4 regions of the Ruegeria sp. H7 genome follow, and region 1 is predicted to be linked to each of the others. Evidence: riboswitches for the same ligand, from Rfam matches in the RefSeq annotation. Region 1 holds a riboswitch; each other region holds the start of a gene.

What was found. Region 1 has a riboswitch for cobalamin ahead of ACR0AC_RS20220 (hypothetical protein). Riboswitches for the same ligand answer to the same signal wherever they lie in the genome.
Region 2: another riboswitch for cobalamin. It lies ahead of ACR0AC_RS12785 (DUF1636 family protein); the one in region 1 lies ahead of ACR0AC_RS20220 (hypothetical protein).
Region 3: another riboswitch for cobalamin. It lies ahead of ACR0AC_RS05310 (DUF1636 domain-containing protein); the one in region 1 lies ahead of ACR0AC_RS20220 (hypothetical protein).
Region 4: another riboswitch for cobalamin. It lies ahead of ACR0AC_RS04435 (hypothetical protein); the one in region 1 lies ahead of ACR0AC_RS20220 (hypothetical protein).

Annotation. Positions count from the first base shown of each region.
Region 1 covers NZ_JBQFNZ010000013.1:45,709-51,179, reverse strand. The annotation lists gene ACR0AC_RS20225 (protein-tyrosine phosphatase family protein) at 60-572, shown strand; gene ACR0AC_RS20220 (hypothetical protein) at 564-971, opposite strand; cobalamin riboswitch at 1,059-1,279, opposite strand; gene ACR0AC_RS20215 (alpha/beta hydrolase family protein) at 1,438-2,295, shown strand; RNA gene ffs (signal recognition particle sRNA small type) at 2,325-2,423, opposite strand; gene ACR0AC_RS20205 (bifunctional 2',3'-cyclic-nucleotide 2'-phosphodiesterase/3'-nucleotidase) at 2,463-4,295, opposite strand; gene nudC (NAD(+) diphosphatase) at 4,523-5,471, shown strand, end outside.
Region 2 covers NZ_JBQFNZ010000005.1:163,350-168,820, forward strand. The annotation lists gene ACR0AC_RS12770 (FecCD family ABC transporter permease) at 1-998, opposite strand, end outside; gene ACR0AC_RS12775 (ABC transporter substrate-binding protein) at 1,000-1,950, opposite strand; gene ACR0AC_RS12780 (ABC transporter ATP-binding protein) at 1,963-2,739, opposite strand; gene ACR0AC_RS12785 (DUF1636 family protein) at 2,736-3,092, opposite strand; cobalamin riboswitch at 3,192-3,395, opposite strand; gene ACR0AC_RS12790 (D-lyxose/D-mannose family sugar isomerase) at 3,455-4,120, opposite strand; gene ACR0AC_RS12795 (carbohydrate kinase family protein) at 4,139-5,065, opposite strand; gene ACR0AC_RS12800 (glucokinase) at 5,100-5,471, opposite strand, start outside.
Region 3 covers NZ_JBQFNZ010000002.1:65,184-70,654, reverse strand. The annotation lists gene ACR0AC_RS05320 (protein NO VEIN domain-containing protein) at 36-866, shown strand; gene ACR0AC_RS05315 (NAD(P)-dependent oxidoreductase) at 947-1,939, opposite strand; cobalamin riboswitch at 2,043-2,260, shown strand; gene ACR0AC_RS05310 (DUF1636 domain-containing protein) at 2,354-2,734, shown strand; gene cobW (cobalamin biosynthesis protein CobW) at 2,731-3,786, shown strand; gene cobN (cobaltochelatase subunit CobN) at 3,790-5,471, shown strand, end outside.
Region 4 covers NZ_JBQFNZ010000001.1:935,020-940,490, forward strand. The annotation lists gene ACR0AC_RS04430 (AbrB family transcriptional regulator) at 1-791, shown strand, start outside; cobalamin riboswitch at 887-1,097, shown strand; gene ACR0AC_RS04435 (hypothetical protein) at 1,219-1,518, shown strand; gene ACR0AC_RS04440 (homocysteine S-methyltransferase family protein) at 1,733-2,785, shown strand; gene metH (methionine synthase) at 2,782-5,471, shown strand, end outside.

The DNA of each region.
Region 1 (5,471 bases):
ATCTCAGTATTTTTGAAGCACATTTTACAAGCAGGCTTGGGTTTGGGAGGAAATCTTTGATGTCGCAACTGGTCGTCTACGCGCTGCAAGTCGGAGGCGGAACACTTGCGCTGACCTCGATGCCGGGACGCGGCGGAGATTACGCGGGCGATCTGGATACGATCTCGGATTGGAAACCCGGTCTTGTGATCTCGATGACCACGGAAGTTGAGATGCTGCAGGACGGGGCCCGGACCTTTGGCAGTGACATTCAGGGCCGCGCCAGCAGATGGGTTCATTTGCCGGTCGAGGATTTTGGCGCCCCGCCGCGCGCCGTTCACGATCGGTGGGGGTCGGTCAGCGCATCGGCGCGGCAGGCTTTGTCCGGCGGTGGCCGGGTGCTGGTGCATTGCCGGGGTGGGTGCGGGCGATCTGGTATGGTGGTCTTGCGCCTGATGCTGGAATGCGGGGAACCGGCAGACAAGGCGCTGGCCCGGTTGCGGGCCCTGCGCCCCTGCGCGGTAGAAACCGACGAGCAGATGGCATGGGCCACGAAAGCGACCCACGCACCTTTGGATGCGCGCTCAGGCTGATACCCGCGCCGGTTCCTGCACTGGTCTTGAAGGTCTCAGGGCCAAGACCTCAAGCATGGCGCAAGGCGTTTTTGGCAAGGCCCCGGACGGAAGGGCCGCGCATGTCTCGTCAAAAATCAGGTCGGCATAGGTATCCAGCGTTTGGATCGGCGTGTCCGCCTCGGTCCCGGAGAAAATGCGTATCTGTTCTGGTCCGGCGCGAAAGCGGGCCATGCATCCTTGCGCGCAGTGCGTCAGGTCGCTGCTGCCTTCGATTTCGAATCCTTCGCTGGTGACGTGGTCGGCCTCGTTCATTGCCTCGGCCAGCGCGCGTGCCATGCGCGCCATTGCGGGGCAGGGCCCGCCTGTGCGTTGGCAAATGGTCGCCACGTATTCGTGGGTTTTTGTCTTCCAGATCATCCTGCGCCCTCCGCGCGGCGGACGGGGACGTTGGCAGGCGGTTCAGCTATGTGCTGTCAGGACCTGCCCGGACACCCCGCCCGAGTTTCGGTTACGTTGATGATGGCAGGTCTCCTGACTTGCGGGTCGTCGCTTTGCCGACCTTCCCAGCCTTTCGGCCAGTGGCATTCCGGCATTGCTTACCGCTTACAGTTGCGGGGGCAGTCGCGGCCTTGGTTCGTTCCGGTTTGACCGGGCAGAACCGCACCGTGTTCCCTTTTCATCCCGACCCATTGTGTGGATCGGAAACCATCACACAACCGCTAGCGTCTGTTCGCGTTCTGAGTCAAGCGGGGTTTTGGGTGTCACGTACACAAGTCTTGTGCCGGGCGACGTGTGGTCAAGTGGCAGCAGGGTTGACTCGGCTGCGGGTTGTTGTGCCTCTTGGGCAGGTAAACCGATTGGTTCAGAAAGGCCCACAGGTTCGATGTTGGACACGCAGCAGCACGTGAAGATCGAGGATTTCCAGTTTCCCGCTGGTCCGGCCCAGCTGTCGGCGCGGCTGTATCGGCCTTTTACTGATCCCGACACGGTGGTGGTACTGAACGGGGCAACCGGTGTGCCGCGCGACTACTACCAGCACTTTGCTCGGTGGTTGGCTGCCGAGCGTGGCATGGCCTGCCTGACGTATGACTATCGTGATTTCGGTCACTCTGCTTCCGGCCCCATGCGCAACTCGCAGGTCACGATGTCGGACTGGGCGCTGATCGATATGCCCGCAGCACGGGCCGAGATGCGCCGGCGGTTTCCGGACGCCCGGCAGTGGAGCATTGGCCATTCCGTTGGCGGAATGCTGGGGCCCATTCAGCCGGATATCGACCAGATCGACCGGATGATCTGTGTCTGCTCGGGGTTGGTGACGCTGTCCGATCACCCATGGCCCTATCGGGGGTTGGCATGGGCGTTCTGGCATGGGCATGTACCGCTGCTTGTGAAAGCCCTGGGGTATCTGCCCGGCAAAGCCATTGGGTTCGGCGCCGATCTGCCGGGCTCTGTCTATTGGCAATGGCGCAGGTGGTGCACCGCGCCGCTGAATTATGTGCCTGAGATCGGGCAAAAACTGCCACCGGCGCGCTGGGCGGATCTGGGTGTTCCGGTGGATCTGTTCACCAGCGACGACGATCAGACCGTCCCGCCACAAGCCGTATGGCGTCTGGCGGATCTGTATGGGCCGGACGCGCGGCGGCACCTGTTGTCACCCAAGGAGTTCGGAGTGAAAGAGATCGGCCATATCGGCGCATTTGCCCGCCGGAATTCGGCAATCTGGCCCCGGTTGGTTGCCTGATTGTGCTGATGAGCGGATACGTGGGGGAAAGGTGAGAGGTTGGACATCGACCCAAGCGGGGCTCGTTGTGGCTGCTTCCTTCCGGACCTGACCAGGTTGGCGAGGCGCTCGCCCGCGCCAACCTCTCAGCGCTTGATATAGGGAAGCCTGGGGAAAATGACAACCCGTCAGAGTGTCAGTCGGATGCGTTCGAACCCCTGCGGGTCTGGGTCCAGAACGATAGGGTCGTAGTTCTGCAACTCGGGCAGGTATTTCAGCGCGCCGGGCCCTGTACTGAGGATTGCCTGAACCCCGGCCTGCGGCGTGAACGAAAACGGATAAACCGCCTGAGACAGCGGGTCGGTGGGCAGGTTCCCGGTCAGATAATCGCGTAGGATTCGCTTGATATCTATTGCGGGCAGGTTGATCGGCTCTGCCGTTTCCACAAACGGGAAATGCCCGCCACCATTGGCGCGGTAATTGTTGAGCGCGACCACAAAATCCTGATTGGGGTCGAGCGTAGACCCGTCAATTCTGGCCTGCCTGATGCGGCGGTGAGAATTGTCGATCAACTGCCCTTGAGCGTCAAACCGGGCCGGGCAGGACAGGTCGATCTGGTAGGTCAGGCCAAAGAGAAGGTCGAAATTGTACCCAACCCGACCGGAGCCGATCAGATCGGTCTCGGCGTCGCGACGCAGGGTGTTGAAAAGACCCGCCGACATCTCAAGCCAGTCCAGCACCTGAGCGCCGCTGACCTTCACCGCCCTCAGTTCGTTCGGAAAGACGTAAAGGTCCGCGATGTGGCGCAGGCACACCTCGCCCGCCGGGACATCGGTATAATAGCGCGGCCCGGACCGACCGCCGCATTTATAGGGCGAAACGGCGGACAACATGGGTAAATCGGCCAGTGCAGTGCCGGACAGATAGGGGCGTAGTGGAGCAGCTTGCGCCGAGGCCACCAGAGCCAACCCCCGATCAGCGGCGCAAAAGCTGAAAAAGCTGTGCATCGGTTTTGCGATTCGCGCCACCGGCTCGGCCATCTTGGTGCGGGTTCGGGCGTGCACGGGTGCAAAAAGCCGGACCATGTCGGGGTCCTCTGGCGTTTCAGGGGTGGGTTTGTTTTGGCGAAGCGGTCTCAACCCGACCTGCTGATCGGTGACCTGCCACCCGAGATCGGCAGAGTGGGACAGGTTCAGATCAATCACGCCCAGATGACTTCCTGCGGACCCGGGCATGACAACCGGTTTGCCATGGACCAATCCGGCCTCAGGGTCGACATGGGCCAGCCCCCCGTGGTCGTTGCCGGGAAGGGTCAGATGCGTGTGCCCGGCCACTAGGGCGTCAATGCCGTCAATAGCGACCAACGGGATCACGGCATTCTCCAGCCCCGGTACTTCCTGATCTTGACCGAGGCCGGAATGGGCCAGCGCGATGACCAGATCACACCCCGCCGATTTCAGAATCTGCACGGTGCGTCGCGCCGCGCTCAAACTATCCTCGACCGTGATATCGTCGCCCAGATGATGCGCTTCCCATTGCGCGGTTTGAGGTGGCAGAACCGACAACACGCCCACGCGGATGGGAATGTCCTGCCCGTTTCGCGAAATCGATCGGTCAAGCACCGCATGGTCCTGCCAGCGTTGCGAAACCCCCGACCGGCGGCGCATATTGCTGCACAGGACAGGACATGGAGCCTGATCGAGCACAGTGTCCAGCACCTCCAGCCCAAAGCCGAAATCGTGATTTCCAAGCCCAACGGCGTCATAGTGCAGGGCCGCAAACCCTTGCATCATTGGATGGCCGTCAGGGTCCTGTACCGCCTGATCGCCCAGCGGCGTGCCCTGAAGCGCATCGCCATTGTCGAACAGCAAAACAAGTGCGCCGTCTGCTTCGGTTCGTGCTGCGCGGATCAGACTGGCGGTTCGCGTGAATCCGATCGTGGGGTCCGGCTGATCCGAGTAATAGTCGAAACCGGTCAGATTCATGTGCAGATCAGTTGTCGCGAGAATACGAATATGCACATCCGAACTTTCAGTTTGACCCGGTCTAAAAGGTCCAGTTTTCACTCTTGAATTCTACTATTGGATGCTGGTGCTAAATCAAAATCAACAATTGGTAGACTTAATGCCAATGTTTCCAGGCCTGTGCAAGCATTGCCTCTGGCCGCGCATGGCCCGGCACCGCGAAAGGCCATTGCAACGCCGGGGCAGTCATGGCAGCCCTGTCAGCAAAGCCGAAGGGGCAGGTGATGATAAATGCAGAACAGGTGACTTTCGGTGGCGCGGGTCTGAACCGTGCGGCCCATATTCGGGGCGACGCCGAGAAGTTGTCACAAGCACAAGGCGATCCGGCAGCCAGATGTGTTCTGCTGTGGCGCGGTAAACTGCTGGTGCAGGGTGACAGGCTGGATCGGTTGGCTTTGCAGCCCATGTCTCATCCCCTGATCACACGCGGACCCGGAGGGATTGTTTCTGCCCCGATCTTTCTGGGGTTGGACGCTTCAGATGCCCCTTTGTTTGCGCTGGATATTTCGAACTGGGCCGCCGAAGGGCTGGACCTGACGGGCATCGGCGCGTTTGTCGACCGGACCGAACAGCAACATCCCGACCTGCCCGAAGGCCATGTCTTTGCCGAGCTGCGCCGGATCATGACTCGCCTGTCGCCCCTTGATGCCGAACTGGCGGCGACGGCCAAGGCGGTAATCGGCTGGCATGAAACGCATAAATTCTGCGCCAAATGCGGTGCGCCCAGTGAAATCTCGCAGGCCGGGTGGCAGCGCAGTTGCCCGACCTGCGGCGCGCAGCATTTTCCGCGTACGGACCCGGTTGTCATCATGCTGATCACCCATGGTGACGCGGTGCTGATGGGCCGCTCGCCCGGCTGGCCCGAGGGGATGTATTCACTGCTGGCCGGCTTTGTCGAACCGGGCGAAACGCTTGAGGCCGCCGTACGGCGCGAGGTGATGGAAGAGGCAGGCGTGCCGGTCGGCACGGTGTCGTACCTGTCCAGCCAACCCTGGCCGTTCCCGGCCTCGCTGATGTTCGGCTGCGCGGGCGAGGCGCTGTCGCGTGACATCTTGATCGATCCGGTCGAGATTGAAGACGCGATGTGGGTCAGCAAAACGGAAATGATGCAGGCTTTCGCAGGCGAGCATCCAACCCTGCTGCCCGCTCGAAAAGGGGCCATCGCGCATTTTC
Region 2 (5,471 bases), on a different contig from region 1:
GCGGATTTGAACAGGTACAGGAAGACGAACAGTGATCCGATGGATGTGGTGACGATGCCGACGGGAAGTTCCTGCGGGGCCAGCAGCAAGCGCGACAGGATGTCGGAGAGCGTCAGCAGGATCGCACCCACGATGGCCGAGGTTACCAACAGATTGCGGTGCAGTGTTCCGGCAATGCCTCGGGCGATGTGAGGGACCATCAGGCCGACAAAGCCAATGACGCCCGCGACCGAGACAAAGCTTGCCGTGGCCAGAGCCGCAACAAAGAACATCCGAAACCTCAGGCCCTGAACCGGGATACCCAGCGTAGCAGCAGTGAAATCCCCGGTCAGCAGCGCGTCCAGCCAGCGGCTGCGGTAGAGTGAATAGCCCAGGATCATCGCAAGCCCGATCAGGACAAGGGGAAAGGTCTCCCACCGCGCGAGGCCAAGACCGCCCAGCATCCAGAAGATCACCGAATGCGCGGCACGACTGTCGCCGGAAAAAATCAGATAGTTGGTGATGGCAGAAAACAGGAACGAGACCGCAAGCCCCGCAAGGATCAGCTTTTCCGGCGCGCTTGTGCGCAGGCCCTGAACCAGCGCCAGAACGATGCCGGACGCGATCAGACCGCCACAGAAGGCGGCAAGCGGCAGGGTCCAGATGCCAAGAACGTCGCCGGTCACCGTGATGACCAGAACCGCCCCGGCGGCTGCGCCCGAGGACAGGCCAAACAGAAACGGATCGGCCAGATCGTTGCGCGTGGTCGTTTGCAGCACCACGCCGACCACGCCCAATCCGGCACCGATGACAGCCGCAAACAAGGCGCGGGGCAGGCGCAGGTCGAACACGATCCGGTGCAGGGGCGACATCTCGCCTTCGGTCAAGCCGGTGCCCAGCATGATCGCTGTACCTATGTCTGCGAAAGGAATAGGTGTCGTGCCATAGACAACAGACAGCAGCAAAAGGGCGGTCAGAATGACCGCCCCCAGCAGGACCGCGCGGCCCGTTTGAGCCATGTTAGTTGAGCTCCGGGTGCATGGCCGAAACCATCTTTTCGATGGCGTCTATATTTGCCGGTCCCGGGGTCAGCTCTTCATAGCGCAGACCGATCCAGCGTTCGTTCTTGACGGCGTCGGTCAGGGACATGGCCGGATGCTCTTGCAGGAACTTGAACGTGTCTTCGGCACCGTTTCCGGTCTGATAGTCCAGTAGGACCAGAAATTCGGGGTTTGCGGCGGCCACAGCCTCCCACGAGGTACGGCCCCAGCTGGTGTCCATGTCATGGGTGACGCTGACGCCGCCCGCGGCCTCGATCATGGCGTCGGGAATGGCGAATTTACCGGCGGTAAAGGGCGCATCGGCGGGACCGTCCAGCAGGAAGACGCGGGGCTTCGCCAGATCGGCGGTCTTCGCCTCGATGGCCGCCAGCTGGTCTTTCCAGCCCGAAACCAACGCTTCGGCCTTGTCTTCCACATGCATCACCTTGCCCAGACGCAGCACGTCATCGAACAGAAGGTCCATGCTGGCTTCGGGGCGGTCCTTGTTCAGGTGAACGCAGCTTTCGGTCAGGACCATGGTTTTGATGCCAAAGGGTTCCAGCGTGTCGGGGGTGACTTCGCCACCCGGCTGCATGCCGTAATACCAACCGGCAAAGAACATATCCGGCTCGACCGCGACCAGATTTTCGACGGTGGGGTATTTGGGCGCCAGTTCCGGGATGTCACCGCGTTTTGCATCGAAATCCGGGCTGGTCTTGTACCAGCCGGTAATGCCGGTCAGGCCGACAATCTTGTCCTGCAAACCCAGCGCAAAGGCCATGTCGGTCATGTTCATGTCGTGCACGACAATCCGCTCGGGCGTGCCGTCGAACACCAGTGGTTCTCCGCAATTGTCGACGGTCACTTCATGTGCCGCCGCACCACTCGCGAGGCCCGAAACAAGGACTACGGACCAGAATTTCTGCATCATCAAATTCTCCTGTTAAGATGACAGCTTTCGTTTTCGGATATCCAGCGCCGGGATCACGCGCCCTTCGTGCTGGAAACACAGGTAGTCAACGCCAAACGTATCGCGCACACGCTCGGGTGTTAGAACCTCGGGGATCAGGCCGAAGCCGGTCATTCGGGTTGCCTTCATCAAAGCGATATGGGTGGCGAATTCGGGGATCATGACCAGATCGTGCACGATCATCACAACCGTAACGCCCAGTTCGGCCACCAGCGACAGCATGTGGCCCTTGGCATCGGGGTCGAGGTGGTTTGTCGGCTCGTCCAGAAACAGCAGCGATGGCCTTTGCGCCAGAGCCCGTGCGATATGCGCCCGCTGACGTTCCCCGCCGGACAGACGTTGCATCGGTTTATCGGCCAGCGGGACCAGTTCGGTGATCTCAAGCACCCGCTCAAGATCGGCCTTATGATCCTCGGCGGACCGGTCGGCCTGAATCGGGATTTGCCCAAGGGCCACATAGTCGCGCAGCTTCAGCCGGCCGTCAGGCAGTTCCTGTTGCCCGACAACGGCGATGGTGCGCGCCCGTTCCGGGGCAGACAATTGACGCAGGCTTTGCCCCTTGATCGTCACATCGCCAAGGGCCAGACGTTCGAGGCCGCAAAGCAGGTTCAACAGCGTGGTTTTCCCCGCTCCGTTCGGCCCGGCAATGGCCAGGATCGACCCCTCATCCAACGAGAAGGACACATCCTGTAGCAACACATCCCCATTCAGGGCGTAGTATTCGAGCCCCTTGGCAACCAGAAAACTCATATCTCGCCCTCTGTCGAAAGGCGCGGCAGACGCGCCAGAGTTTTGTAAAGCAGGGCAGGGGGCCGGTCGGTTGCGCTGGTCCAGCCGTCGTCACTGTCGCGGAACTGACGGGCAAAGGCGGCAATCGCGTCCAGATCGGCTGGGCTTTGGATATCGCCGAACAGATACTGCGCCTTGCCTTCGGCTTGCAGCCCAACGGTCATGGGGCGTTCGCACCCTGCCATGCAGGCAATCAACCGGGTCGCAAACTCCGGTGGTAGGGTTGCGTCCAAACTGGCCTTGGCTGCCTTGGCTTCGATTTCACCCTGACAGGTCGAACAGATCAGGACGAAGTGGTCAGCTTGGGATGACATGGCTGTCCCCGCTGCGGAAACCGCGCGAAAAGAAGACGCCACGCCCGCAGGCGAAAAATTGAGCCATCAAATCCTCCTTCCAGGACGCCCCGCCCCGGGTTGGTTGCACAGGTGATGGCAGGTCTCCTGACTTGCGGGTCGTGGCTTGGCCAACCTTCCCGACCTGTTCAGGCCAGTGGTGATTTGGCGTCGCTCTGCGCTTACAGTTGCGGGGGCAGTCACGGATTTGGCCGCAGGGCCGCACCGTATTCCCATTTTCATCCCGCAGGCATCGCTACGGGAACCATCGCTGGTCAGCTAGTCTGTCGCGGATTTAATTGTCAAGCGTTCTGGCCGAGATTTTGGCGACGCGGACTGAGTGTTTAGTAGTCCGCAACCAGCAAAAATTCCGGCGCTGCGTCCTCTTCAATGGTCGCGAACCGGGGGATCGGTTGCTCGAACACATTGTCCGTGCGGTCGTCATTGACGGTTGAGACTTCACCGATCAGACAATCGCCACGCTCGGCCCAGAAGGCATGCCAGATACCGGGCATCAGGGTAACGCTTTCGCCGGGTTTCAAGCGCAGCAATTCGCCGGGCGTGATGGTCACGTCGCAGCCATCGCTGGGCACAACAACCGGATTGTCGCGATCAATGCCGCCTTCGGGGTCTGAGGCGTAGATCTCCATCACCAGATCACCGCCACCCCGGTTGATGATGTCCTCGGCCTTGATGATATGGCGGTGCATCGGAGACAATTGTTTGTCGCGCGAAATCAGCAGTTTCTCGGCATAGAGCATACCGCGACCCTGGTTCAGATCATTCACGTCGCCATTGCGCAGGGTGAACAGGAACAGGCCCAGCTCATCAAACTTGCCCTGACCGTAATCGGTAATGTCCCAGCCCAACCCTCGGGCGCGGATCGTGTCGGCCTTTGCGCTGCGCATCTGATCAGGGGACCAGTCGGCGAAGGGCGGCAGGACCGCGCCGAAGGATTTGATGAAGGCCTGCGCCTCGGTCTTGATGTCGTTGATGTCGGATCGTTTCATGTCGGTTCCCTCGTGGGATCAAAGCTCATGCGCCCAGGGCGGATTTGCCCCGGCGCGGGATACGGTGACGGCGGCGACATCGGCGCCCAGGGACAAAGCCGCGCGCAGGCTATCAGGTGTCAAGGCGCGCAGGCCCTCTTTGCTCAGGTGCCCGGCGCGGTGGAGTTCGGCCAAAACGCCCGCGTTGAACGTATCGCCGGCGCCCACAGTATCGATAACCTGCACCGGTTTGACCGCCACCGAGGTCTCGGACCCGTCCGCCAGATAGCCTGTCGCCCCCTGTCTGCCGCGTGTCACAATCACCACGGACGGCCCGGCCTTCAGCAACAAGGGCACCTTCTCGGCATGGGTTTCCGGCCCGGGAATGATCCAATCCAGATCCTCGTCCGAAACCTTGACGATATCGGCCTGCGCGATCATGCGATTCAGGCGGGTGCGATAGCGGGTCTGGTCCTTGATGAATCCCGGCCGGATATTCGGGTCCAGCATCACCGCGCGGTCGCCGCCATGACGGTCGAGCAGCGCGGCATAGGCATCGGCACAGGGTTCACAAGCCAGGCTGATCCCCCCCAGATACAGGGTCGAGGTCGCCAGCAATTGCTGTGGCATATTCTCGGGCTGCAACATCCGCCCGGCCGTGTTTTCATCAACAAAATTGTACGAAGCATGCCCATCCACCAGCTTCACAAAAGCCAAAGTGGTCGGGCGGTCGCTGACAATCACATGCGAGGTGTCCACATGGCTTGCCTTCAGCGTGTCCGCCAATTGTGCGCCAAACATATCCGAGGACAGGCCGGTCAGCATCCCTACCGGCGCGCCCAAGCGCCCAAGGGCGATGGCCGTGTTGAAAATTGCGCCGCCGGAATGGGGCACATAGCCCTGCGCGCCTGAATTGGTCGGTTCGGCGATCATGTCGATCAGGGCTTCGCCACAACACAGGATCATCCCGCGGTCCTTCTTTGGAAATGGTCACACGGTTTTACCGCATGAGCGCATTTTTACAGAAGTTGTTAGCGCCAACAATGCCAAATTCGACCTGTTCCGAGATATAAAGGTTCATCCCTTGCCGCAAATCGCTGAATCGACCGCCTTGATTGAAGGCGTCCAGAAAACGCTCGCCGAACAGCCAGCGGTTCTTCTCCGCCACGCCGCCCACCAGGAACACGCCGCCCCGGGGGATCAAGGTGACGGCCAGATCACCCAGCAGAGCGCCCAGATGGGTCGTGAACATCTCGGCTGTTTTAATGGCGTGCGCATCCGATCCGTTGCGGGCGTCGTGAAGAATGTCCTTTGCCGGACGGTGCGGGACATCTGTGTGACCGGCGGCCAGTGCGATGGATTGATAGAGGAC
Region 3 (5,471 bases), on a different contig from region 1:
GTGACATCAGGAACCGCCTCGCATAGCCTGGCACCATGAGTGGTGCGGAATGGTCAGATCAAGAAAACAACGCCATCGTAGAAGACTATTTTTCCATGCTTCGTGATGAGTTGGCGGGAAAGCGATACAACAAGGCGGCCCACAATCGGGCCATGCAGGAGTCAATTGGTCGATCCAAAGGCTCAATCGAGTTCAAACACCAAAACATCTCAGCGGTCCTTAAGGGGCTGGGTGAGACCTGGATCAATGGCTACAAACCCGCCTTCAACTTTCAGATGTCTTTGGTAGATGCCGTTGCCCGGCACCTCCATCGACACGGTGGATGGATTGCCAGAAATACTCCTCCTCCAATAGGTGCATCGGAACCTCCCGGACCTGTTTGGATCGGCACCCCACCAACCATGCAAAACACGCCGCCTCCGGATGAATTGGAACAAATGCAGGCCGTAGCACGGAAATTCGATGTGGCAGGGCGGGATGAGGAAAACAAATCTCTGGGTAAGGCCGGGGAGGAGCGCGTTCTGCATCATGAGCGCGCAATTTTGAAAGGTGCAGGCCGGCAAGACCTAGCCAAGAAGGTGCGGTGGGTCAGTCAGGAAGATGGCGATGGCGCCGGGTATGACATTTCAAGCTTCACGCCTGAGGGGAACATCCGCCTGATCGAGGTAAAGACGACCAATGGCTGGGAGCGCACACCCTTTCACATCTCCCGGAACGAATTGGCGGTTGCTGAGCAAAACCGCGGCCACTGGATCCTTTTCAGGCTGTGGAATTTCTCACGGGAACCGAGGGCGTTCGAACTGCGCCCACCTTTGGATGCTCATGTCGCGCTAAGCGCCATGAGCTTCCAGGCGAACTTTCACTAGCCCCCGGTTAGCTGGCGCATTCACGCCGAATTCCCCGTTGGTGCGCGCCAGAATCCACCCACCAACGCCCGGTTCAAACGTCAGGATTCGCGCCCCACCGGGACAACCTCATACCCTGGTTCTTCCGGTTCATCGTCCTGCATTTCAGGTGGAAAGCCGGGCGCGCGGATGTCGAGGCCGGTGGCGTCTTCCAGGCGTTTGATGATGTTGGGCGACAGTTCGCGTTCGCCGTAGCGTGCGATGCCGTCCTCGAAAATCTTGATCATGATCGGGTTGATCTCAAGCGGGACACCCGCGCGGTCGGCGACGTCCTGAAACAGGCCGATATCCTTTTTGACAAGGTCCATGGTAAAGGAAATATCGCGCGAACCGTTCAGGATGACCTGGCTTTCGGTCTCATGCACAAACGACGTACCGGACGAGATTTTGATCGCCTCATAGGTTGTGTTCAGGTCCATCCCGGCGGCTTTGGCGGTCACCAGCGCTTCGGCGCAGGTGATCAGGTTAGCGGTTGCCAGATAGTTGGTCAGAACTTTCAGAACCGAGGCCGAGCCAAGATCGCCCGTATGCAACACCCGACGGCCCATCGTTGTCAGGAAAGGAAGGATTCGCTCAAAGGTATCCCGGTCGCAGCCCGCGAAGATCGAGATATTGCCGGTTGCCGCCCGGTGGCATCCGCCGGAAACCGGGCAATCAACCGCCGCCCCGCCCCGCTCGATGACCATGGCACCCAGCCGCTTGGCCTCGGCCTCGTCGGTGGTGGACATCTCCATCCAGATTTTGCCGGGGCCGACCTCGGGCAACATCTCTTGCATCACCGCGTCCGAGGCGGCAGGCGATGGCAGGCAGGTGATCACCGCGTCGCAATCGCGCATCAGCTGGGCCGGGCTTTCGGCGGCCTGTGCGCCCATTTCGACGAATTCTGCCACCAGGTCTGCATTCAGGTCATGGACCGTCAGGTCGATCCCGTTGCGCAGCAACGAGCCCGAGAGTTTTCCGCCCACATTTCCAAGTCCGATGAACCCAACTTTCATTATTCGCGTCTCCCTGCGTGTTTTCCGGTATGCGACCATGTCGCGGGCACGGCGTCATGCCGCCCAGCGACGCTGGCAGGTCGCTTTTCATCCTAGCCACGCGATGGTGGTCGCATCGCGCTTGACAACCTGCCCGCACGTGCCGCATGTCCCTGTCGTTGGTGTCGGCGACAGCCGATGAAAAGGGAATGCGTCAGCGGGTATCCGTCAAACGCAGCCGCCCCCGCGACCGTGACCGGAGAGGGTGCCCAATGCCACTGGCTGCAAAGCCGGGAAGGCGGGACATCCGACAGAGGAGCCAGACGAACCGGGCCTCTGACATCCGCAAGCCGGGAGACCTGCCAGCACCCGAAGTTGAAACCGGGCGGGGTGTTCCGGTGTCGGGTCCATGTGCATCGCGTGGCCCGCATGAAACCCCGTCCCCCGCGAAGAGGATTTGGGGGGATGAGAGACATGACCGAGACTGCGCCGGTCGAGCTGCTGGTCTGCACCACGTGCCGCCGTGGTCTGCCCATCGAGGATGACGATCAACGCCCCGGCACATTGCTGCACAAAGCGCTGGAACAGGCGGACCTGCCCGAGGGCGTCACGCTGAAAGCCGTCGAATGCCTGTCGAACTGCGATCAGGGCTGTTCCATCGTGCTGCGCGGCGGGCCGGATCGCTGGACCTTTGTCTATGAGAACCTCAATGAGGCCGATCACGTTGACGTCATCGTCGATGGTGCGACCAAGTATCTGGCCACCGAGGACGGCCTGGTCAAATGGCGCGAGCGCCCCGAACATTTCCGCAAGAACTGCGCCTCGCGCATTCCCCCGATTGGAGCCCTGAAATGAGCAACCTCGAAAAACTCCCCGTCACTGTGATCACCGGCTTTCTGGGTTCGGGCAAAACGACGCTGGTCAAGCATCTGATGCAGAACCCACAAGGCAAGCGGCTGGCCGTGGTGGTCAACGAATTTGGCGATGTGGGCGTTGATGGCGACATCCTGAAATCCTGCGCGATCCCGGATTGCCCGGCGGAAAACATCATGGAACTGGCCAATGGCTGCATCTGCTGCACCGTGGCCGATGACTTCATCCCCACCATTGAGGCGCTGATGGCGCTGGAACCGCGCCCGGATCACATCCTGATCGAAACCTCGGGCCTCGCCCTGCCAAAACCGCTGCTAAAGGCGTTCGACTGGCCCGATATCCGGTCGAAAATCACCGTGGACGGCGTGATCGCTCTGGCCGATGCCGAGGCTGTGGCCGCCGGTCGCTTCGCGCCGAATGTCGAGGCGGTGGACGCCCAGCGTCTGGCCGATGACTCGATCGACCACGAAACGCCCCTGTCGGAGGTGTTCGAGGATCAGATCTCCTGCGCCGACATCATCCTGCTGACCAAACCCGATCTGGCCGGTCCCGAAGGTGTGGCGAAAGCCAAAGAGGTCATCGCCGCCGAAGCCCCCCGCCCCCTGCCCGTGGTCGAAGTGGCCGAAGGCGCGGTGGACGTGCGCGTCGTGCTGGGCCTTGAGGCCGCCGCCGAGGATGACATGGACGCGCGCCCGTCACATCACGACGGCCACCACGACCACGAGCATGACGATTTCGAAAGCATCATCGTCGAGCTGCCGGAACAGACCGACCCGGCGGAACTGGTCGCCAAGATCGAACGTCTGGCGAATGAGCTGAACATCCTGCGCGTCAAGGGCTATGCCGCCGTTCAGGGCAAACCCATGCGTCTGCTGGTGCAGGCCGTTGGTGCCCGCGTGCGTCACCAGTATGACCGCCCGTGGGAGCCCGGCGAGGACCGTCGCTCACGTCTGGTCGTGATTGCCGAGCATGACGACATCAAAGAGGCCGCGATCCGCGATATCCTCGTGGGTGTGACCGAGGCTGCCGAGTAAACCATGCACGTCGTCTTCCGCGAAAGCCACGGGTTAGAGGAAACCGAGACCCCGACCGATCTGGGCCAGAGCCCGGCGGATCTGGTGGTGCTGTCGTTCTCGGACAGTGACCTCGGCGCCTTTGCGGCGGGCTGGCATCGCGGTGGCGGCCCCGAGGGGCGGATGCCGACGATGCGGCTGGCGAACCTAACGGCGCTCAAGCACCCTCTGTCGGTCGATACCTATGTGGAACAGACGCTGGAGGGCGCAAAGGGTATACTGATCCGCCTGATCGGCGGTGTGCCCTACTGGTCCTACGGGTTGCAACAGGTTCTGGCACTGGCGCAGGCCAAGGGCATCGCGCTGGCGGTCCTGCCTGCGGACGGGCGCGAGGATACGCGGCTGGATGACTATTCCACCCTGCCCATCTCGACCCTGCGGCGATTGGCGCATCTGTGCGACACCGGCGGAGAGGTCGCGGCGCAGGCCGCCCTGGCGCAAATGGCGCTGGCGGCGGGGCTTTATGCCGGGCCGGTGATGGGGGCCAAGACGTTGCCCGAATGCGGCGCGTGGTGCCCGGATCGCGGCGTGATCCCGGTGGATGCCGCCTTCACGGGCGATGCAAAACGCATCCTTGTGACCTTCTACCGGGCCTATCTGACCTCAGCCGACACCGCTCCTGTCGCGGCTCTGATCCGCAGCCTCCGCGCGCGGGGTTTTGAGGCGGTGGGCCTGTTCGCTCCGTCTCTGAAAGCGCCCGCAGCAGCCGATTGGCTGCGTGAGCAGGTCGTGGCGCTGGCCCCGTCGGCCATCATCAACGCCACCTCATTCTCGGGCAAAGGCGCGTCGGGCACCTCGCCTCTGGACGCCGCCAACGTGCCGGTATTTCAGGTCGCGCTGGCCACCTCGCGCCGCAAGGCATGGGCCGAGGCGGAACGCGGGCTATCCCCCGCCGACCTCGCCATGCATGTGGTACTGCCCGAAGTGGACGGGCGGATTTCAGCGGGCATCGCCTCGTTCAAGGAACCGGGCAAGCGCGACCCGCATCTGGAATATTCCCGTTTCGCCCACCGGGCCGAGCCCGAGCGGATCGAAGCGATCATCGACCGCGTGTCAGGCTGGCTTAACCTGCACGACAAACCCAAAGCCGATCAGACGCCTGCGCTGGTGCTGTCCACCTATCCCGGCAAGGACTGGCAGATGGCCCATGCGGTAGGCCTCGACGCGCTGACCTCGGCCGAGGCGATGCTGTCCGATCTGCAAGGCGCAGGCTATGACACCACCCCTGCCGAGCCGATTGCCGATGCGCTGCCGGATGCCCGGATTTCATGGCCGCTGCAGGACTACCTGACCGCATTGGCCGAATTGCCCGAAACCCTGCGCAGTGATCTGCAATCCGTCTGGGGCAAGCCCGAAGATGACCCGGCCTGTACCGATGGAGCCTTCCATTTCACCGCCGTACGACGCGGCAAGGCTTTAGTGGCGCTGCAACCTGAACGCGGCACGCCCGAGTTGCGCGATGACGATTACCACGACCTCTCGCGCACCCCGCGCCACGGCTATGTGGCGTTTTACCTGTGGCTGCGCCAAGGGCTGGGTGCGGATGCGCTGATCCATATCGGCGCGCATGGCACGCTGGAATGGCTGCCCGGCAAATCCGTCGCCCTGTCCGCCGATTGCTGGCCCGAGGCGCTGATCCGCGATCT
Region 4 (5,471 bases), on a different contig from region 1:
TTGCTCTGATCCCGCCCTTCATCCTATTGATCGCTTTGGTCGGGGTGCCGTTCTTTCGCAAGGTCTGGGGCTTTGACGACAAAACGGCCTTTTACGCCGCGATGCCCGGCGGGTTGCAGGACATGATCATCTTCGGCACCGAGGCCGGTGCCAATCCGCGCGCCCTGTCCCTGATCCATGGCACGCGCGTGCTGATCATCGTGACGCTCGCCCCGTTGTTCCTGACCCTGTTCTACGACGCTGACCTGACCAACCCCATTGGCGAACCCGCCCGCGACCTGCCCTTGCACGAACTGGCACTGATGGTCGTCGCCGCCATTGTCGGCTGGAAAGGCAGTGAGCGGATCGGCCTGTTCGGAGCGTCCATTCTGGGCCCGATGATCCTGACTGCGGCCTTGTCACTGGGCGATTTCATCCACACCCGCCCACCGCGCGAGGCGATCCTTGTCGCGCAATTCTTTATCGGCTGCACCATCGGCGTAAAATTTATCGGCGTCACATGGGTCGAGCTGCGCAAAGTTGTGGCGGCGGGCTGCGCCTATGTTGTTGTGCTGGCCGTACTTGCAGCAGCCTTCACGGCCCTTGTGACCACGTTGGGTTTTGGACAACCGATCGAGGCCTTCCTCGCCTATGCCCCCGGCGGGCAGGCTGAAATGACGGTCTTGGCCATCGTCTCGGGCGCGGATCTCGGGTTTGTCATTACCCACCACCTGACACGGATCGTTCTGGTGATCATCGGCGCGCCCATCGCGGCCAGTCTTCTGGTGCGCTGGTCCCGCTCTCGGGATTAGAGGGGTTTCGCAGTTTGATTTGGGTTCAATTCCTGCCGGGTTGCAATCCGACGCTGCGTGCTTTGCTGGCACCGGTAGACAGGGCTTTGGCCTTATGAGACTGTGCAGCCGATGGTGTCCGACGCTCTGAGTCGGCTGAAAAGGGAATGCGGTGCGGGCAAACGCCCAAGGCCGCAACTGCCCCCGCAACTGTAAGCGGCGAGCGACCCCGACAGACCACTGGATGACCCCGCATGGGTTGTCCGGGAAGGACGGGGACAGCGATGAACCGCAAGTCAGGAGACCTGCCATCTCCGGCGCATATGTGCCGCAGTCACCTTAACTCGGGCGGGGTGCCCGTGGACGGAGCGACAAGAGATGGACCGCACTGGCCAGACATCACTGTTGATGCCCCCACAGGCCGCCCAAAAGCGCGGAGGGCGTCGTTATGCTTGACCTGACCATTTCCCAACTGGATACCGGCCACGTGCCACCGCAGCGCGCGCAAGAACTGGGGCAGATGGGCTATATGCAATGGCTGGGCGGCCTGCCCGGTTCGGCAAACTACCATGCGCAGGCACGGATTGCTTTGGCCAAGGCCAAACCGTTTGCCGAGACTTCACCCGCCATCGCTGTGTTCTGCGACTTGCTGGCCCGATCCATGCAGATGCCCCTGGAACCATTGTTCCTGGCCCTGCCCGCAAAACAGCGCCGAGGGGGCCATCGCGCGCGCCGCGCCGCCTTGTGACCTAATGCTGGCAATTCAGCTTGTGCCATCGCCCGCATTTTGGACGATTTTGGCCGGGCAATGCTTTGAGTGTTTATTGATGATTTCGTTGAATCTGCGCACCGAGCACACCGCGTTATGACGAAATCTCATAATCTAATCGAATAACAATCATTTCACCTCATAATGCCAACGCGCTATACCTGCGGCCCACACAGCCGATTGGATACCGCGAATGCTCGACTTCACCCTGCCCGACACACCCGCGCTCGCGACCCTGCGCGCGCTGGCTGCCCAGCGCATCCTGATCCTTGACGGGGCGATGGGCACAATGATCCAGACGCTGAACATGACCGAAGAGGATTTTATCGCCAACGGTCACATCCATGGCCCCGGCTGTCGGCATCACTATCACCCGGACCATCCGCAACAGGGCAACAACGATCTGCTTGTTCTGACCCAGCCGCAGGCGGTTGAGGATATACAGTACGAATTCGCAATGGCCGGGGCGGATATCCTTGAAACCAACACTTTTTCCTCAACCACCATCGCGCAGGCCGATTACGGGCTGGAGGCTGCGGTGCATGATCTGAACGTCGCAGGCGCGCAGGTGGCGCGGCGCGCGGCGGACCGGGCCACGGCTGAGGACGGCAAACCCCGGTTTGTGGCCGGGGCTGTGGGCCCGACGAACCGGACGGCCTCGATCAGCCCGGATGTGAACGATCCCGGATACCGCGCCGTCAGTTTCGATGATCTGCGCATAGCCTATGGCCAGCAGATCGACGGGCTGATCGAAGGAGGCTCTGACCTGATCCTGATCGAGACGATCTTTGACACGCTGAACGCCAAGGCGGCGATTTTCGCGGCCTTCGAGAGCTTCGCCAAGGCCGGACGCTGCCTGCCGCTGATGATCTCGGGCACGATCACCGATGCCTCGGGCCGGACGCTTTCTGGCCAGACACCCACCGCCTTCTGGCACTCGGTCGCCCATGCGCGCCCTTTCACCGTCGGGCTGAACTGCGCCCTTGGCGCTGCATCCATGCGCCCGCATATGGCCGAGATTTCGGGCGTGGCGACCGCCCTGACCTGCGCCTACCCCAACGCGGGCCTGCCGAATGAGTTCGGCCAGTATGACGAAACACCAAACCAGACCGCCGCTCAGGTCGAAGAGTTTGCCCGCGATGGCATCGTCAACGTGGTCGGCGGTTGCTGCGGCACCACGCCCGACCATATCCGCGCGATCGCCGAAGCGGTTGCGCCCTTTGCCCCCAGAAAGGTACCCGCATGACCCGTCATCTGCGCCTCTCGGGGCTGGAGCCTTTTGTCCTGACGCCAGACATCCCCTTTGTGAATGTGGGTGAGCGGACCAACGTCACCGGCTCGGCCCGGTTTCGCAAATTGATCGTGAACCGCGACTATGCCGCCGCGCTGGACGTTGCGCGGGATCAAGTGGAAAACGGCGCTCAGATCATCGACATCAACATGGATGAAGGGCTGATCGACAGCAAACAGGCGATGGTCGAATACCTGAACCTTGTCGCGTCCGAGCCCGATATCGCCCGCGTGCCAATCATGATCGACAGCTCGAAATGGGAGGTGATCGAGGCCGGGCTGCAGTGCGTGCAGGGCAAGCCGGTGGTGAACTCGATCAGCCTGAAAGAGGGAGAAGAGGCGTTTCGCCATCACGCGGGTCTGTGTCTGGCCTATGGTGCCGCCGTGGTGGTCATGGCCTTTGACGAGGCCGGTCAGGCCGATACGTTCGAACGCAAGACCGAGATTTGCGCCCGCGCTTATCGCATTCTGGTCGAGGATATGGGGTTCCCACCCGAAGACATCATCTTTGACCCCAACATCTTTGCCGTCGCCACCGGGATCGAAGACCACGACAATTACGGCGTGGATTTCATCGAGGCGACCCGCTGGATAAGGCAGAACCTGCCCCATGCACATGTGTCGGGCGGCGTGTCGAACCTGTCTTTCAGCTTTCGCGGCAACGAGCCGGTGCGCGAGGCGATGCATGCGGTGTTCCTGTATCATGCCATTCAGGCCGGGATGGATATGGGCATCGTCAACGCGGGCCAGTTGGCCGTTTATGACCAGATCGACCCAGACCTGCGCGAAGCGTGCGAGGATGTGGTCCTGAACCGCCAACCGAAATCCGGCGGCAGCGCGACCGAGAACCTGCTGGACATCGCCGAACGTTTCCGTGGTGACAAGCGCGAGGAGAAAACCCGCGACCTGGCCTGGCGCGACTGGCCGGTCGAGAAACGGCTGGAGCATGCGCTGGTCAACGGTATCACCGAGTTCATCGAAGAAGACACCGAGGCCGCGCGCGCCGATGCGGAACGCCCCTTGCATGTCATCGAGGGGCCTCTGATGGCCGGGATGAACGTGGTCGGTGATCTGTTTGGCGCGGGCAAGATGTTCCTGCCGCAGGTGGTGAAATCAGCTCGTGTGATGAAGCAGGCCGTGGCCGTGTTGCTGCCCTACATGGAGGAAGAAAAGCGCCGGAATGGCGGTGAGGGCCGGCAATCTGCGGGCAAGGTGCTGATGGCGACCGTGAAGGGGGACGTGCACGATATCGGCAAGAATATCGTCGGCGTGGTTCTGGCTTGCAACAACTACGAGATTTTGGATTTGGGCGTCATGGTCCCGCCGCAGAAGATCCTGCAAGTCGCACGTGAGGAAAACGTGGACATTATCGGCCTGTCCGGGCTGATCACGCCGTCGCTGGACGAGATGGTGCATCTGGCATCGGAGATGGAGCGCGAAGCGTTCGATATTCCGCTGCTGATCGGCGGCGCAACCACGTCGCGGGTGCACACAGCGGTCAAGATCGCGCCGCGTTACACGCACGGGCAGGCGGTCTATGTCACCGATGCCAGCCGCGCGGTCGGGGTTGTCGGCGCGTTGCTGAGCCCGACGCAGAAACCCGACTATGTCGCCGGGATTCAGGCCGAATATGCCGATGTGGCCGACAAGCACGAGCGCGGCGAACGCGCCAAGAACCGCCTGCCTTTGGCCAAGGCGCGGGCCAATGCGCTGAAACTGGATTGGGATGCTTACGAGCCCGTTGCACCGTCCTTCACCGGCGCGCGCGTGCTGCCCGACTGGGATCTGGCCGAAATCGCCCGCTATATCGACTGGACGCCGTTCTTCCAGACCTGGGAAATGCGCGGTGTCTATCCCGGAATTCTTGAGGATGAAAAACAGGGCGCGGCGGCGCGGGCGCTTTTTGCCGATGCGCAGGCAATGCTGGATCAGATTATCGCAGAGCGCTGGTTCACACCCCGCGCGGTTGTTGGATTCTGGCCCGCCAACGCGGTCGGCGAAGACATCCGGCTGTATACCGGCCCGGACCGCGCTGAAACTCTGGCCAACCTGCACACGCTGCGCCAGCAGACCGTGAAACGCGGTGATCGACCGAATGTCGCGTTGTCGGATTTTGTCGCCCCGGAAGGCCATAGTGCGGACCATGTCGGCGGGTTTGTCGTCACGGCGGGACCGGAGGACTCTGACATTGCCGAGCGGCTGGACAAGGCTAACGACAATTACGGCGCGATCCTCGTCAAGGCTCTGGCCGATCGGATCGCCGAAGCCATGGCCGAGATGCTGCATGAAAGGGTCCGGCGTGAATTTTGGGGTTACGCAAAGGGTGAAGACTTCGACCCACAGGCCCTGATCAGCGAACCTTATGCCGGTATCCGCCCCGCGCCGGGCTATCCGGCCCAGCCCGATCACACCGAAAAACGCACGCTGTTCAGCCTGCTAGACGCCGAGGCCGCGACCGGAGTGGCGCTGACCGAAAGCATGGCGATGTGGCCCGGTTCATCTGTCTCCGGGCTCTATGTCGGGCACCCGGACAGCTATTATTTTGGTGTTGGCAAAGTGGAACGCGATCAGGTCGAGGACTACGCCCAGAGAAAACGGATGACCGTGGAAGAGGCCGAACGCTGGCTGGCCCCGGTGCTCAA